One region of the Peribacillus sp. FSL H8-0477 genome, then DNA from elsewhere that is predicted to be linked to it. Evidence: riboswitches for the same ligand, from Rfam matches in the RefSeq annotation. Region 1 holds a riboswitch; each other region holds the start of a gene.
The links. Region 1 has a riboswitch for S-adenosylmethionine ahead of sfnG (dimethylsulfone monooxygenase SfnG). Riboswitches for the same ligand answer to the same signal wherever they lie in the genome.
Positions count from the first base shown of each region.

Region 2: linked by a shared signal. The riboswitch ahead of metK (methionine adenosyltransferase) and the one ahead of sfnG (dimethylsulfone monooxygenase SfnG) in region 1 are both predicted to bind S-adenosylmethionine.
Region 3: linked by a shared signal. The riboswitch ahead of ssuE (NADPH-dependent FMN reductase) and the one ahead of sfnG (dimethylsulfone monooxygenase SfnG) in region 1 are both predicted to bind S-adenosylmethionine.
Region 4: linked by a shared signal. The riboswitch ahead of MHI18_RS12335 (O-acetylhomoserine aminocarboxypropyltransferase/cysteine synthase family protein) and the one ahead of sfnG (dimethylsulfone monooxygenase SfnG) in region 1 are both predicted to bind S-adenosylmethionine.

Region 1 is NZ_JBBODE010000002.1:1,156,459-1,159,671, forward strand. Features, by position in the region: gene MHI18_RS17355 (hypothetical protein) at 1-772, opposite strand, end outside; gene MHI18_RS17360 (cold-shock protein) at 1,271-1,471, shown strand; SAM riboswitch class I at 1,662-1,763, shown strand; gene sfnG (dimethylsulfone monooxygenase SfnG) at 1,864-2,946, shown strand; gene MHI18_RS17370 (DUF3100 domain-containing protein) at 3,163-3,213, shown strand, end outside.
Region 2 is NZ_JBBODE010000001.1:1,613,444-1,616,656, forward strand. Features, by position in the region: gene MHI18_RS08145 (gamma carbonic anhydrase) at 1-452, shown strand, start outside; gene metK (methionine adenosyltransferase) at 560-1,759, opposite strand; SAM riboswitch class I at 1,981-2,151, opposite strand; gene pckA (phosphoenolpyruvate carboxykinase (ATP)) at 2,447-3,213, shown strand, end outside.
Region 3 is NZ_JBBODE010000003.1:116,070-119,282, reverse strand. Features, by position in the region: gene pdxS (pyridoxal 5'-phosphate synthase lyase subunit PdxS) at 1-398, shown strand, start outside; gene pdxT (pyridoxal 5'-phosphate synthase glutaminase subunit PdxT) at 400-990, shown strand; SAM riboswitch class I at 1,078-1,183, shown strand; gene ssuE (NADPH-dependent FMN reductase) at 1,293-1,838, shown strand; gene MHI18_RS21700 (MerR family transcriptional regulator) at 1,876-2,769, opposite strand; gene MHI18_RS21695 (phytoene desaturase family protein) at 2,913-3,213, shown strand, end outside.
Region 4 is NZ_JBBODE010000002.1:93,354-96,566, reverse strand. Features, by position in the region: gene MHI18_RS12335 (O-acetylhomoserine aminocarboxypropyltransferase/cysteine synthase family protein) at 1-1,242, opposite strand, end outside; SAM riboswitch class I at 1,337-1,445, opposite strand; gene MHI18_RS12330 (Nramp family divalent metal transporter) at 1,550-2,833, opposite strand; gene MHI18_RS12325 (SEC-C metal-binding domain-containing protein) at 3,024-3,213, opposite strand, start outside.

The sequences.
Region 1 (3,213 bases):
CTAACTTACCGGAAGGATCTACTATTTCTGTTTCCATACTGCCATGATTCACTGGCATTCCATCGAAGAAGGTAAGCGGCCACTTTTTAATGAGAGCAGCACTACGTGTTTTATTATTATATTCATACAATAGAATATCTTGATCTATCGTAATAAAGTTTCCAGCTTTTTGTTCATCCTCGTAGTATCCTTCGGAAATAAACTTAGCAGTTGGATGCAGCTCCTGCAGCATTCTTATTCCGTTTTTACTCATTCCCATGTTATCCCGTTTAAGCAAGAAAGGGGTGACTTGGATGTTTTTAATATGATAATCATGTAACCGTTCAGCGGTCAGCAAGTATTTAAAATCATGTGTGACCGTTGTTTGTATTGTATATTCAGGATGCGCAAATTTCATTTCCAGCGCATCAAGAAATTCTTTTGAATCCTCATTTTTATTAATATTTTCATAGTTTAAATGCCCGCAATTTGTAAGGAATGATAAATTCCAATTGTCTTTATTGTGAATATCTGTATCCAAACGGTAGTCCAACAGTTCTTCAAGACTGTATCTAAAATATTCATTCAGCCCAAGAAAAGCAAAATACCGACTTGTTAGGATTAACAGGCCATAGACTTTAGTTTCGTTCTTCACAAATTCCGCTTCAATTGCTTTTAATATTACCTCATCAGAATGAAGGCAGTATTTTTCAGCTTCAAGCAATAGTGGTTCAAACTGACTGATCAACGATTTTTGTGAAAAAGTCGGCTTGCTTCCAATCCAGTTATACATGATATCCTCCCAGAAATTACTTTATTTTGCTAATTCATTTGTTTATTATAAAGAGTGTTTCAGAAATAAGATAGTGTATTTTTTTCCTTTTTATCTTTTTTTATTTTAGTAAAGATTATCTCCACAATATAATAAGTTTTTCGTCAATCTTCGTCATGGTTCTTTCCTTATTTCTTCTGCTTGTCGAAATGTATTTTTCCCCTTAACTTCGAACGAAACGCTGTAGAGTTAAGCAATTTTCATAGATTGTCTTAGTATCTTCTATAAGATTATAATTACCTTTGCCTGTATTATATAAGAAGAAATAAAAAATGACAGGACTTTATAATTATTTTCATTTATTTGATTTGCTTTTTGGGTATTTTCCTGTTATTCTAAATAAGAATTATTTTTGTTCGGTACTACGATTACAAAAAGTTTTTACTTTTCGTCTCGATATGTAACTTAGAGCAAGAATAGTAATACATTGTGTGTAAAACGCACTAGGAGGCAACAAAAATGGAACAAGGTAAAGTAAAATGGTTTAACGCAGAAAAAGGATTCGGCTTCATCGAACGCGAAAACGGAGACGATGTATTCGTACATTTCTCAGCTATCCAAAGCGAAGGTTTCAAATCTTTAGACGAAGGTCAAGAAGTTACTTTTGAAGTAGAACAAGGTCAACGTGGACCCCAAGCTTCTAACGTTCAAAAAGCATAATATTGATCCATCATATAGAACAGGCTCTATTTATAGAGCCTGTTTTTTTGTGTATAAAAACACTTATTCCTTGACGAGATGGGCAAAGATAGGAGAAAAGTTATAAATTCGATCAGAAAAGTCGGAATATTTCATTTCTTTATTGACATCTATAATGTATACGTGTAAGTTTATAAAGAATTTAATAATAATCTTATCAAGAGAGGCGGAGGGACTGACCCTGTGAAGCCTCGGCAACCGGCAAGTGTACGGTGCCAAATTCAGAAGGACCGTGGTGTCCTGAAGATGAGATGTGGTGGTACGTGATAGTTTCTTTGTACTTTGCCCTTCTCATTGAGGAGGGCTTTTTGTTGTTTTCTGTACGATTACGAATTAAAAGGAGGAAAAGGAGTATGACACAACTGAAATTTGCCTATTGGGTACCAAACGTAAGCGGGGGATTAGTCATATCAAGGCTGCCGCAAAGAACGGACTGGAGTTTTGAAGCGAATAAGCGTTATGCACAAATAGCAGAGAAAAATGGTTTTGAATATGCATTATTGCAAACACGTTTTATAGCAAGTTATGGCGCAGAAAATCAACTAGAAGCCATTACACTAGCGTCTGCTTTAGCAAGTGTCACGGAAAAACTGCACCTTATATCGGCTGTTCATCCAGGATTATGGCATCCTGCAGTATATGCGAAGATGCTGGCAACACTCGATCATGTAAGTAACGGACGGGCAGCGGTTAATATCGTCAGCGGGTGGTTTAAAAAGGAATTTACAGGTTATGGTGAGCACTGGCTTGATCATGATGAACGATACCGCCGTTCTGAAGAGTTTATCGATGTTCTTCGTTCACTTTGGAAAGAAGAAGAAACAACATATAAAGGTGATTTTTACCGAATCAATCAAGCTCCTTTTAAACCAAAACCAAAAGAGAGAGACGGTATTCCTATCTTTCAAGGAGGAAATTCAGAAGCAGCAAGAGCAATGGCTGCAAGAGTATCGGATTATTATTTTATGAACGGTAATACACTTGAAGGATTTAAAAAGCAGATAGATGATGTGAAAGCGAGGGCAGCAAAAGAGGGACGAGAGGTTAAGTTTGCTGCAAATGGCTTTGTAATCGTGAGAGATACGGAAGAAGAGGCAATTGAATTGCTGCGAGACATTATAAGTCATGGAGATTCAAAGGCCGTTGAAGGCTTTAAAAACAGCGTGAAGGGTGCAGGGCAGTCAACCAAGGATAAAGACGGCATGTGGGCGGAGTCAACGCTCGAAGATCTCGTTCAATATAACGATGGATTTAAAACAGGATTGATTGGCACGGCTGAGCAAGTAGCGGATCGTATTATTGAACTTAAGAAACTAGGTATAGATTTAGTATTAACCGGTTATTTCCATTACGAAGAAGACTTAGAACGCTTCGGGCAAGATGTAATCCCCTTAGTCCGCAAAAAAGAAGCAGCACTAACAGTATCTCTCGTTTAAACCATTCTTCCATCCATACCCCATTGGGATATGGATTTTTTTTTAGTAGCTGAAACCCTCTATACGCCTCTTATTTATCAGAATTTACAGTCTATTTGTAAAATTTAAACATTGTCATTGTTTACATTTTTAATTACTATCTTTATAAAATATTTTATTGGAGGAGGAATGCTCGAATCGTCGTTTTATAACAAAAATAGAAGGGGGTAATGGGTAATGAAAAATATGAAGATACACGCTATTGTTTTCATGCTAGTTGTACTTACA
Region 2 (3,213 bases), on a different contig from region 1:
TAATAACAGGTGATGTTACCATTGATGCTGAATCAACCATTTGGTTCAATTCCGTCATTCGAGGGGATGTTGCTCCAACTATTATCGGAAAAAAAGTTAACATTCAGGATAATAGTATTTTACACCAAAGCCCTAATAATCCACTGATTATTGAAGATGAAGTGACTATTGGACATCAAGTTATTCTTCATAGCTGTAAAGTTAGGAAAGGTGCACTTGTTGGAATGGGCTCAATCATTCTTGATAAAGCTGAAATCGGTGAGGGTGCATTTATCGGAGCCGGCAGTTTAGTCCCTCAAGGAAAAGTGATTCCACCTAACACATTGGCCTTCGGAAGACCGGCTAAAGTCATCCGGGAGCTGACGGAAGAGGACAAACGTGACATGGAGCGCATCGTAAACGAATATGCCGAAAAGGGCCAATATTATAAACACACTGCTCCACTAGAATAAGATATGAATTCCTTACCTGCTAAGAGCTTGATTGTTATAGTATTGATTCAGAAAAGCAGATAATGCAAAAAAAGAAATCTTACCAAGGTAAGATTTCTTTTTTTTGTTTATGCTTTTGCTTGTTCTTTTAAAGAAGCTGCCTTGTCTGTACGTTCCCAAGGAAGATCTACATCTGTACGGCCAAAATGTCCATACGCTGCAGTTTGTTTATAAATCGGTTTACGAAGATCGAGCATTTTAATAATTCCAGCAGGACGAAGATCAAAGTTCGCACTGACTAAGTCCACTAAAATATCTTCATCCACTTTTCCTGTACCGAATGTATCAACAGCGATTGATACCGGCTTAGCTACACCAATAGCGTAAGCAAGCTGTACTTCTACTTTATCAGCCAGACCCGCTGCCACTAAATTCTTCGCTACATAGCGCGCAGCATACGCAGCTGAACGGTCCACTTTTGTCGGATCTTTACCAGAAAATGCACCGCCGCCATGACGAGCATACCCACCGTAAGTATCAACAATAATTTTCCGACCTGTCAGACCTGCATCACCTTGTGGTCCTCCAATTACGAAACGGCCAGTTGGATTAATGAAATATTTTGTTTCAGCATCAATTAACTCGCTAGGCACTACCACATTAATGACATGTTCTTTTAAATCGCGTTGAATTTGTTCCAATGTAACATCAGGACTATGTTGAGTCGAAATAACAATGGTATCTACACGGACAGGCTTGTTATTTTCATCATACTCAATTGTTACCTGAGTTTTTCCATCTGGACGAAGGTAATCTAACGTTCCATTTTTACGGACTTCTGACAGACGACGAGAAAGCTTATGAGCCAATGAAATAGGCAGCGGCATAAGTTCTTCTGTTTCGTTACAAGCAAACCCAAACATCAATCCCTGATCTCCAGCACCAATTGCATTAATTTGATCATCAGTCATTTGGCCTTCACGAGATTCAAGAGCTTCATCGACTCCAGCAGCAATATCTGCTGACTGTTCATCAATTGAACTTAATACAGCACATGTTTCAGCATCAAAACCATATTTTGCGCGTGTGTATCCAATACCAGCAATTGTATCACGTACGATTCTTGGAATATCTACATAGGTAGAAGTAGTAATTTCACCAGCAACTAAAACTAAACCAGTTGTAACAGATGTTTCACATGCAACACGTGCATTTGCATCCTTAGCTAGGATAGCATCCAGAATTGAATCTGAAATCTGATCACAAATTTTATCCGGATGTCCTTCTGTCACAGACTCAGAAGTAAATAAACGACGTTTCTTTGACATTCTTTTGCCTCCTCAAATGTTCTCAGGCTAAGAAAATGAATGGCAGCCATTCACATTATCTTTTCCCATTTTGTTAGACGAAACTCATTCCCAGTTGGTATTATATAATAGAAGCAGAAAGGTTGATGCGAATCATTCATAGTAAAAAAAGAATGATTAAACGCATAAAAACCCTTCCTAGTTTTTGAGGAAAGGTTTGTTGTCTCGAATTGATCCTTTCACTCTTATCGTTCAAGGGTTTTTTTACCTTGCTCAGGTTAGCACCAACACTAAAATGATTTTGAAAATAAACAATTGCTGATAAAAGCAATTTATTGTTTTATCAAAATCAAACATTCTAGCAGGTTGCTGGGTTTCATTGGGCCTGGCCCTCCACCATCTCGGGATAAGAGAATCCGTACAATTTAAAATCATAACGTAATTCTACAAATTCTGTCAATACTTATTTCACATTCAGTAGAAAAAAACTTCTATTTCCACTATCCTCACATTATGTCATAGTACAGAGAAAAAATGGAGTAATACGCTCATATACCCTGTAGATCCTTTCACTAAATTTTGCCGAATTCAAACCAATTCCTCTCAGTAAATACACGAAACGAAACAAATAGTATAGACTATTAAAATCAATGTGTTATACTATTTATAAATTGATTATAAATTCAAAAAAAGGAAGGTATCTCCTATATGAATACGCTTGATATCTCAAATGAGTTACACCAATTATTATCCGGTAACAACATACATGTGCAGCTTTCTGTACCTCAATTAGTGGAAAAAGTATTAAGCCGCAATGAAGGGCAGCTCACGTCAACAGGAGCTGTAAAAGCTGAAACCGGAAAATACACAGGACGTTCTCCTAAGGATAAATATATAGTAGATGAAAAAGCGGTTCATGAAAAGATTGATTGGGGGACTGTAAACCAACCGATTTCTAGTGAAGTATTCGCAAAGTTATACGATAAAGTCCTGCAATATTTAAAACAAAAAGATGAAGTATTTGTTTTCAAAGGCTTTGCAGGTGCCGATAAACAACATCAATTACCCATTCAAATCATTAACGAATACGCTTGGCATAATCTGTTTGCCCATCAATTATTTATTCGGCCAAATGAAGAAGACCTTCAAGATCATTTATCAGAATTTACGGTCATATCAGCACCAAACTTTAAAGCCGATCCAGCCGTAGATGGTACACAGTCTGAAACGTTTATTATTATTTCTTTTGAACGCAGGACGGTATTAATCGGCGGTACTGAATACGCAGGAGAAATGAAAAAGTCCATTTTTTCAGTTATGAACTTTCTTCTTCCTGAAAAAGGGATTCTTCCAATGCATTGTTCAGCCAATGTCGGCCGAGAAGGCGATGTCGCATTATTCTTTGGTCTATCAGGAACTGGAAAGACCACATTATCTGCAGACTCTAACCGAAAATTAATTGGTGATGATGAGCA
Region 3 (3,213 bases), on a different contig from region 1:
ATATGCGTAAAGTTCAGGCTCAAATTAGAAAAATAATCTTAATGAATGACGATGAATTAATGGTTGAAGCGAAGAACTTAGGAGCTCCATATGAGATTCTTAAACAAATTAAAAAAGAAGGGAAATTACCGGTCGTGAACTTTGCTGCAGGGGGTGTGGCTACTCCATCAGACGCTGCATTGATGATGGAACTCGGGGCAGATGGTGTATTCGTCGGTTCTGGCGTATTTAAATCGGAAAATCCAGAGAAGTTTGCCAACGCGATTGTTCAGGCAACGACGTTTTATCAAGATTATGAATTAATTGGGGCGCTTTCTAAGGAACTTGGATCTCCAATGACAGGTATTGATATGTCTAAGCTTGCTGCGGCAGACCGTATGCAGGAGCGAGGATTGTAACATGGCAGTTATTGGTGTATTAGCCTTGCAGGGTGCTGTGGAGGAACATCTGAAACAAATAATCAATACTGGGTCTGAAGCTGTTATTGTCAAACATCCTAAACAGCTAGAAAAACTGGATGGGCTGATTATCCCAGGTGGTGAAAGTACAGCGATTGGGAGGTTAATGGCTCGGTATGGATTTATCGATGCAATTAAAGATTTTTCTAATCAAAAAAAACCAATATTCGGTACCTGTGCCGGCATGGTCCTCGTTGCCAATGAGCTTGAAGGGTCTGAGTCTGCTCATTTAGAAATCATGGACATCATCGTTAAACGAAATGGTTTTGGAAGACAAATTGATAGTTTTGAAGCAAATATCGATATAAAAGGAATGGAGGCTCCTTTTCAAGCATTATTTATACGTGCACCGTATATTTTATCAACAGGTGATCAGGTTGAAATTCTAGCACGTATAGATGAAAAAATAGTCGCCGCCCGCTGTGATCATATGCTAGTCAGCGCGTTTCATCCAGAACTAACTGATGATAACCGTTTTTATAAAATGTTCAGTGAAATGGTTGAATCGTCAATGGTAAGCCATTCATCTTAACAGCTCCGAATATAGTAAATGAGTATGGTTTTTATATATAATCTTGACAGAAACTATTCGAACAATTATGATAATTACAACTTAATATTCTTATCAAGAGAAGCTGAGGGACTGGCCCTTTGAAGCTTCAGCAACCTATGCTTTCGAGCAAGCAGGTGCTAAATCCAGCAAGTAGTGTCTTGAGAGATAAGAGTAGATTCAAAATGTCCTCTTTCTCTATGAATGGGGATATTTTTGTGTGTTAGAAAAATTATTTCAAGCAGCAAGACGATAAAACACGAACCAGGAAAGGATCCTACACTATGAGTGAAATTGTAATTTTATCTGGGAGTCCTTCCTCCCCCTCACGAACAGATTTGGCGCTGGACTTTATAAAAGGAATTATTGAACAGCATGGATTTAAGGTAACGACTGTAAGCGTACGTGATTTCCCTGAAGGTGACTTAATTCATGCTCGGTACAATAGTCCTGAAATAAAAAAGTTCTCTGAGCTGATTGAAAAAGCGGATGGAGTGATTATTGGTTCTCCTGTATACAAGGCATCCTATACGGGTGTATTAAAAACGGTTATTGATTTACTGCCAGAAGGTGCATTAAAGAATAAACCCGTTTTACCAATCATGGTTGGTGGAAGTCCGGCACATTTATTGGCTATTGATTACGCATTGAAACCATTAATCGCCGTCTTGAAAGGACAGCCGCTTCAAGGAATCTATATAATAGACAAGAAAATTAACAAAGAAAATTTGTCAGCACCAATAGAGGATGAAAACCTATTACAACGAATTACAATTCAAGCAGAAGAATTTCGCGAAGCGATTCAAAAGGTACAGGTCATACACGTTTAAAAAGTAACAGCACTTCGGGTTATCCGAAGTGCTGTTTTCATTTCCGTTTAAACTCGATAAACCAGTTCTTCCACTCCTCAAGACCCCCATTTATTTGATAAAACGTTAAATCTGCAGGTAAGAAATTTGTCCCTTCACCCCCAATGACAAACGTGATGTCGTTAAAGGAACGTGATAATTTCGTTATCATTTCTTGGATGCTTTCACTGCTCTGTTTGATGGTCATAGAAATGCACACCAATCGGATTTGATTAACAGCAATCATTTTTTCTAAATAGTCTACAGGTGTATTTTGTCCGAGGAAATAGACCTGAACTCCACGTTTATTAAGAAATAGGGAAAACAATAACAGACCGATTTTATGCTGCTCGAGTTCTGGACAAAGAGCGATTGCCCGCACTGCCAACGGCTGCTCTGGTACCTCGATAAGAAAGGATTGAATCCTCCGTTCAAGAAAACTGCTGATTAAGTGCTCTTGCGCAACACTTAGTCTTCCGTCAGCCCATTCGTTCCCAATTCTATGTAAAATAGGGATAAAAATATAATGACAAACTTCTTCAAAATCATACATAGCGAGACTGATGTTAATTAGTTTATCAGCAAGCTTCATTTCGTAATTGATGAGTGCATCAAATAACTCTGCGGAAAAGTCCTCAAAGCTTCCTCCCCCGAATTGTGGGGGGATTTTTTTTTGGTTCTGGGATTCCATTCCCCTCCGTTTTTTTAAAAGCTCCATCGTTTGTCCTAATGAAATTCCCTTTTCTTCTTTTTGTTTCTTGACCCAAATAATATCATCGATATCTTCAGCAGAATAGAGACGATGCCCACCATCTGCTCGTTTAGGCTGGATAATTCCGTATCTCCTTTCCCATGCTCGTAATGTGATGGAAGAGATTCCGGTCATTTCAGAGACTTTTTGAATTCCAAACATAGTTACTCACTCACTTCCTGTATAACCAATGTATAAGTTTTTAGAAAAATTAACGAAAAACAATTGTACATATGTTATACATTCATTATAATAACATTATACAATACGTGTACATGATTTTTTTAAATTTAGGGGGAATAAATGTGGAAATAAATAAAAAAGTTAGTATTATCGGTGCTGGACCAGGAGGATTGGCAGCGGCAATGCTTTTGAGTTCCAAGGGGTTTGACGTCACTGTATTTGAAAAACAACCCTATATCGGAGGGCGCACATCAAGAATTACATTAGGTGATTATTCGTTTGATATGGGTCCTACTTTTTTTATGATGCCTCAATTGTTAGAAGAGTTATTCGAGTCTGTTAATCGAAATTTACATGATTACGTAGACGTTCAAGAAGTTGATCCGTTATATACCTTGAAATTCGAAGATGGCGTTTCGTTTT
Region 4 (3,213 bases), 1.1 Mb from region 1:
ATCCTCAAGTCCAATTGATAGTCTGATTTGCTCAGGTGTAACCCCCGCTTCAACTTGTTCTTCTGGAAGCAGCCTCGAATGAGTTGTACTCGCTGGATGGATGACCAATGTCTTGGAATCACCAACATTCGCAACATGTGAAAGAAGGTTAACCGAATCAATGAACCTCTTCCCTGCTTCTAGCCCACCCTTTATTCCAAAGGTGAAAATGGATCCTGCTCCCTTGGGCAGATAAGTTTTAGCAAGCTCGTATTGTGGATTGTCTTTTAAGGTCGGATAATTAACCCATGCAACATGCTCATTAGCATCAAGAAAAGCAGCCACTTTTTCCGCATTGCTCACATGCTGGCGAACTCTGAGTGATAATGACTCAAGTCCCTGAATGAATAACCAGCCGTTAAATGGCGAAAGTGAAGCTCCCAAATCATGCCCCAACTCAAAACGTGCCTTTACAATCAATGCATTCGAACCACCTACTTCTAGATATGAACGATTATTAAGGCTCGGCTTTTTCACGGTAAATTCAGGATACTTACCGTTATCCCATGGAAACTTTCCAGAATCAATGATCGCTCCCCCAATTGAAGTCCCATGACCGCCAACAAACTTTGTAATAGAATGAACCACAATATCTGCTCCATATTCAAGTGGTTTTTGAAGGTATGGAGTGGTAAATGTACTGTCAACGACCAGCGGAATTCCCTTTTCATGGGCAATTTCTGAAAGAACCTTTAAATCAGCAATTTGAAGTCCCGGATTGCCAATCGTTTCAGTGAATACAGCTTTTGTTTTATCCGTAATAGCTGCGGCAACAGCAATAGGATCCCTTCCATCAACAAATCGTACCTTTACACCAAAGCGTGGAAAGGTAACCGAAAATAAATTATATGTTCCTCCATAAAGCGCATTGGTAGCAACGATTTCATCACCTGCCTTAGCAAGTGTTAACAGTGCTATAGAAATGGCCGCTTGCCCCGAGGATACAGCAAAGGCTCCATTTCCCCCTTCAAGCTGGGCAAGTCGTTTTTCCAATACCGCATTTGTCGGGTTCGCATTACGCGAATAGATGTAGCCCTCCTTTTCCATTTTGAAAAGCGAGGCCGCATGATCTGAATCCTCAAAACCATAAGACGTTGTCTGATATAAGGGTACAGCTCTTGACCGGGTTACTGAATCCATCACTTGTCCGCCATGTAAAGCGATTGTGTCAAAATTTAATGTCGTCTCTTCTTTTTTTGTCATTGTTTATGTCTCCTTTTATTTGGACTAAAAACAAAAAAACTCTTCTTACCAATAGATAAGAAGAGTTTTGTACATAAATAGACTACAGGGTCTCTTCTTATCTCTCGAACAATTTTTACGTTCGCTGGAATTGGCACAGTACTCATAAAGAGCCTTTTGCCGAGACTTCACAGGACCAGTTCCTCCATCTCTCTTGATAAGAATTTCATTATTTAATTGTAAAGCGTACTTATTCGGTGTGAATTAATCATACTTATTATTCAGAATATTGTCAATTATATTTACTAGTGAATCTTTACTACTATCTCTACATGAATGTTTTATATAACAAGTATGCATTCAGCACAATCACAATCCCTGCAATCATCCAAGCAAGTAATGTCGTCAGCTTTCGATTAACCAAACTCCCCATCAGTGACTTATTACTTGTGAAGATAATAAGAGGAACTAGAGCGAAAGCAATACCGAACGAAAGAATAACTTGGCTTGCTACAAGTGCTTTTGTTGCATTAATTCCGCCGATAATTATAATGAGCGGTGGAAGCATGGTAATTGCCCTGCGAAGATATAAGTTAATTCGTTTATTAATAAAACCTTGCATCACCACATCTCCAGCCATCGTTCCAACTGATGAACTAGAAAGACCTGCTATTAAAAGGCCAAGGCCAAAACAAAGAGCTGCAGCTGGTCCTAAATAGACACCAAACATTTCATAAGCAACACTTAGATCATCAGTAATCATATCTTTCTTAAAAAAAAGTGCTGCGGATACAACAAGCATGGCCATATTAATAGCCCCTGCAAAAATCATGGCAACCACAATATCAATACGTTCATATTTATATATTTTTTGTTTCTGTAAATCATTCACACCAATAATTCGATTCTGAGTCAAAGAAGAATGAAGATAAATAGCATGCGGCATAACTGTCGCTCCGAGTATCCCTGCAGCAAGTAAAATACTATCCGTCCCCTCAAACCGTGGTATGAACATACCACTTACAACCTCCGCAGCATCCGGCTTCGCTAAGAAAGTTTGAACGGCGAAAGCCAAGACAACCATCAGTACCATTCCGGTAATAACCGTCTCAAAGGTTCGGTACCCTCTTCTTTGTAATTCGAGAATCGCAAATGAACAAACTGCTGTGATTAAGGCAGCCGGCAGCATAGGGATGCCAAAAACCAAATATAACCCTAGAGCTGCACCAATAAATTCAGCGAGATCAGTGGCGATGATGACGAGCTCACTCTGAATCCATAAAAGAATGGAAGCAGGCTTCGAAAAACGGTCGCGTGCTACCTCTGGCAGGTTTTTTCCTGTCGCGATACCTAACTTTGCTGACAAGGATTGAATCAACACGGCCATGATATTAGCGACAACAATTACCCATAGCAGCAAATATCCATACGTTGAACCCGCTGTTATATTCGTCGCGAAATTCCCCGGGTCAATATACGCTACAGCAGCAATAAAGGCAGGTCCCATAAACGGCAGAATTCGTTTCCACCCTTTTACCTTTCCATCTAAAACTGCTTGAGCCGCTTTACTATTTTCATTAAGCGGAAGTAATGATGTTTTTGTTTCTTTCATCTCGATGTTCCCTCCTAACAAAACAAAGGCTTGCAACAAAGAATGTTTGCCATGCGAAACTTTTTGAATGGTTATAGTGTATGCCTATCCACATAATTTGTAAACACATTGAGCTTCAATAAAGTCTAAAAAGAGACAACAAAAAAACTGTCGAGAATCTCGACAGTTTGACTAAACAGGTACTTTTCATTTAGCGTGCAGGAGTAAGTTCCTCACTAAGTACAGTCTCAATTTCTTTAAAACGCTTAGAAATAGTGGATGCTCCTACACTATATTTCTCGGCAAGCTTCCCTTGAGAAAGACCAAATTCACCTGCTGAAATTTGCTTCACAGCATATTCCATAGCAGCTGCAAATGCTTCCGGCTTACGAATGACAGGT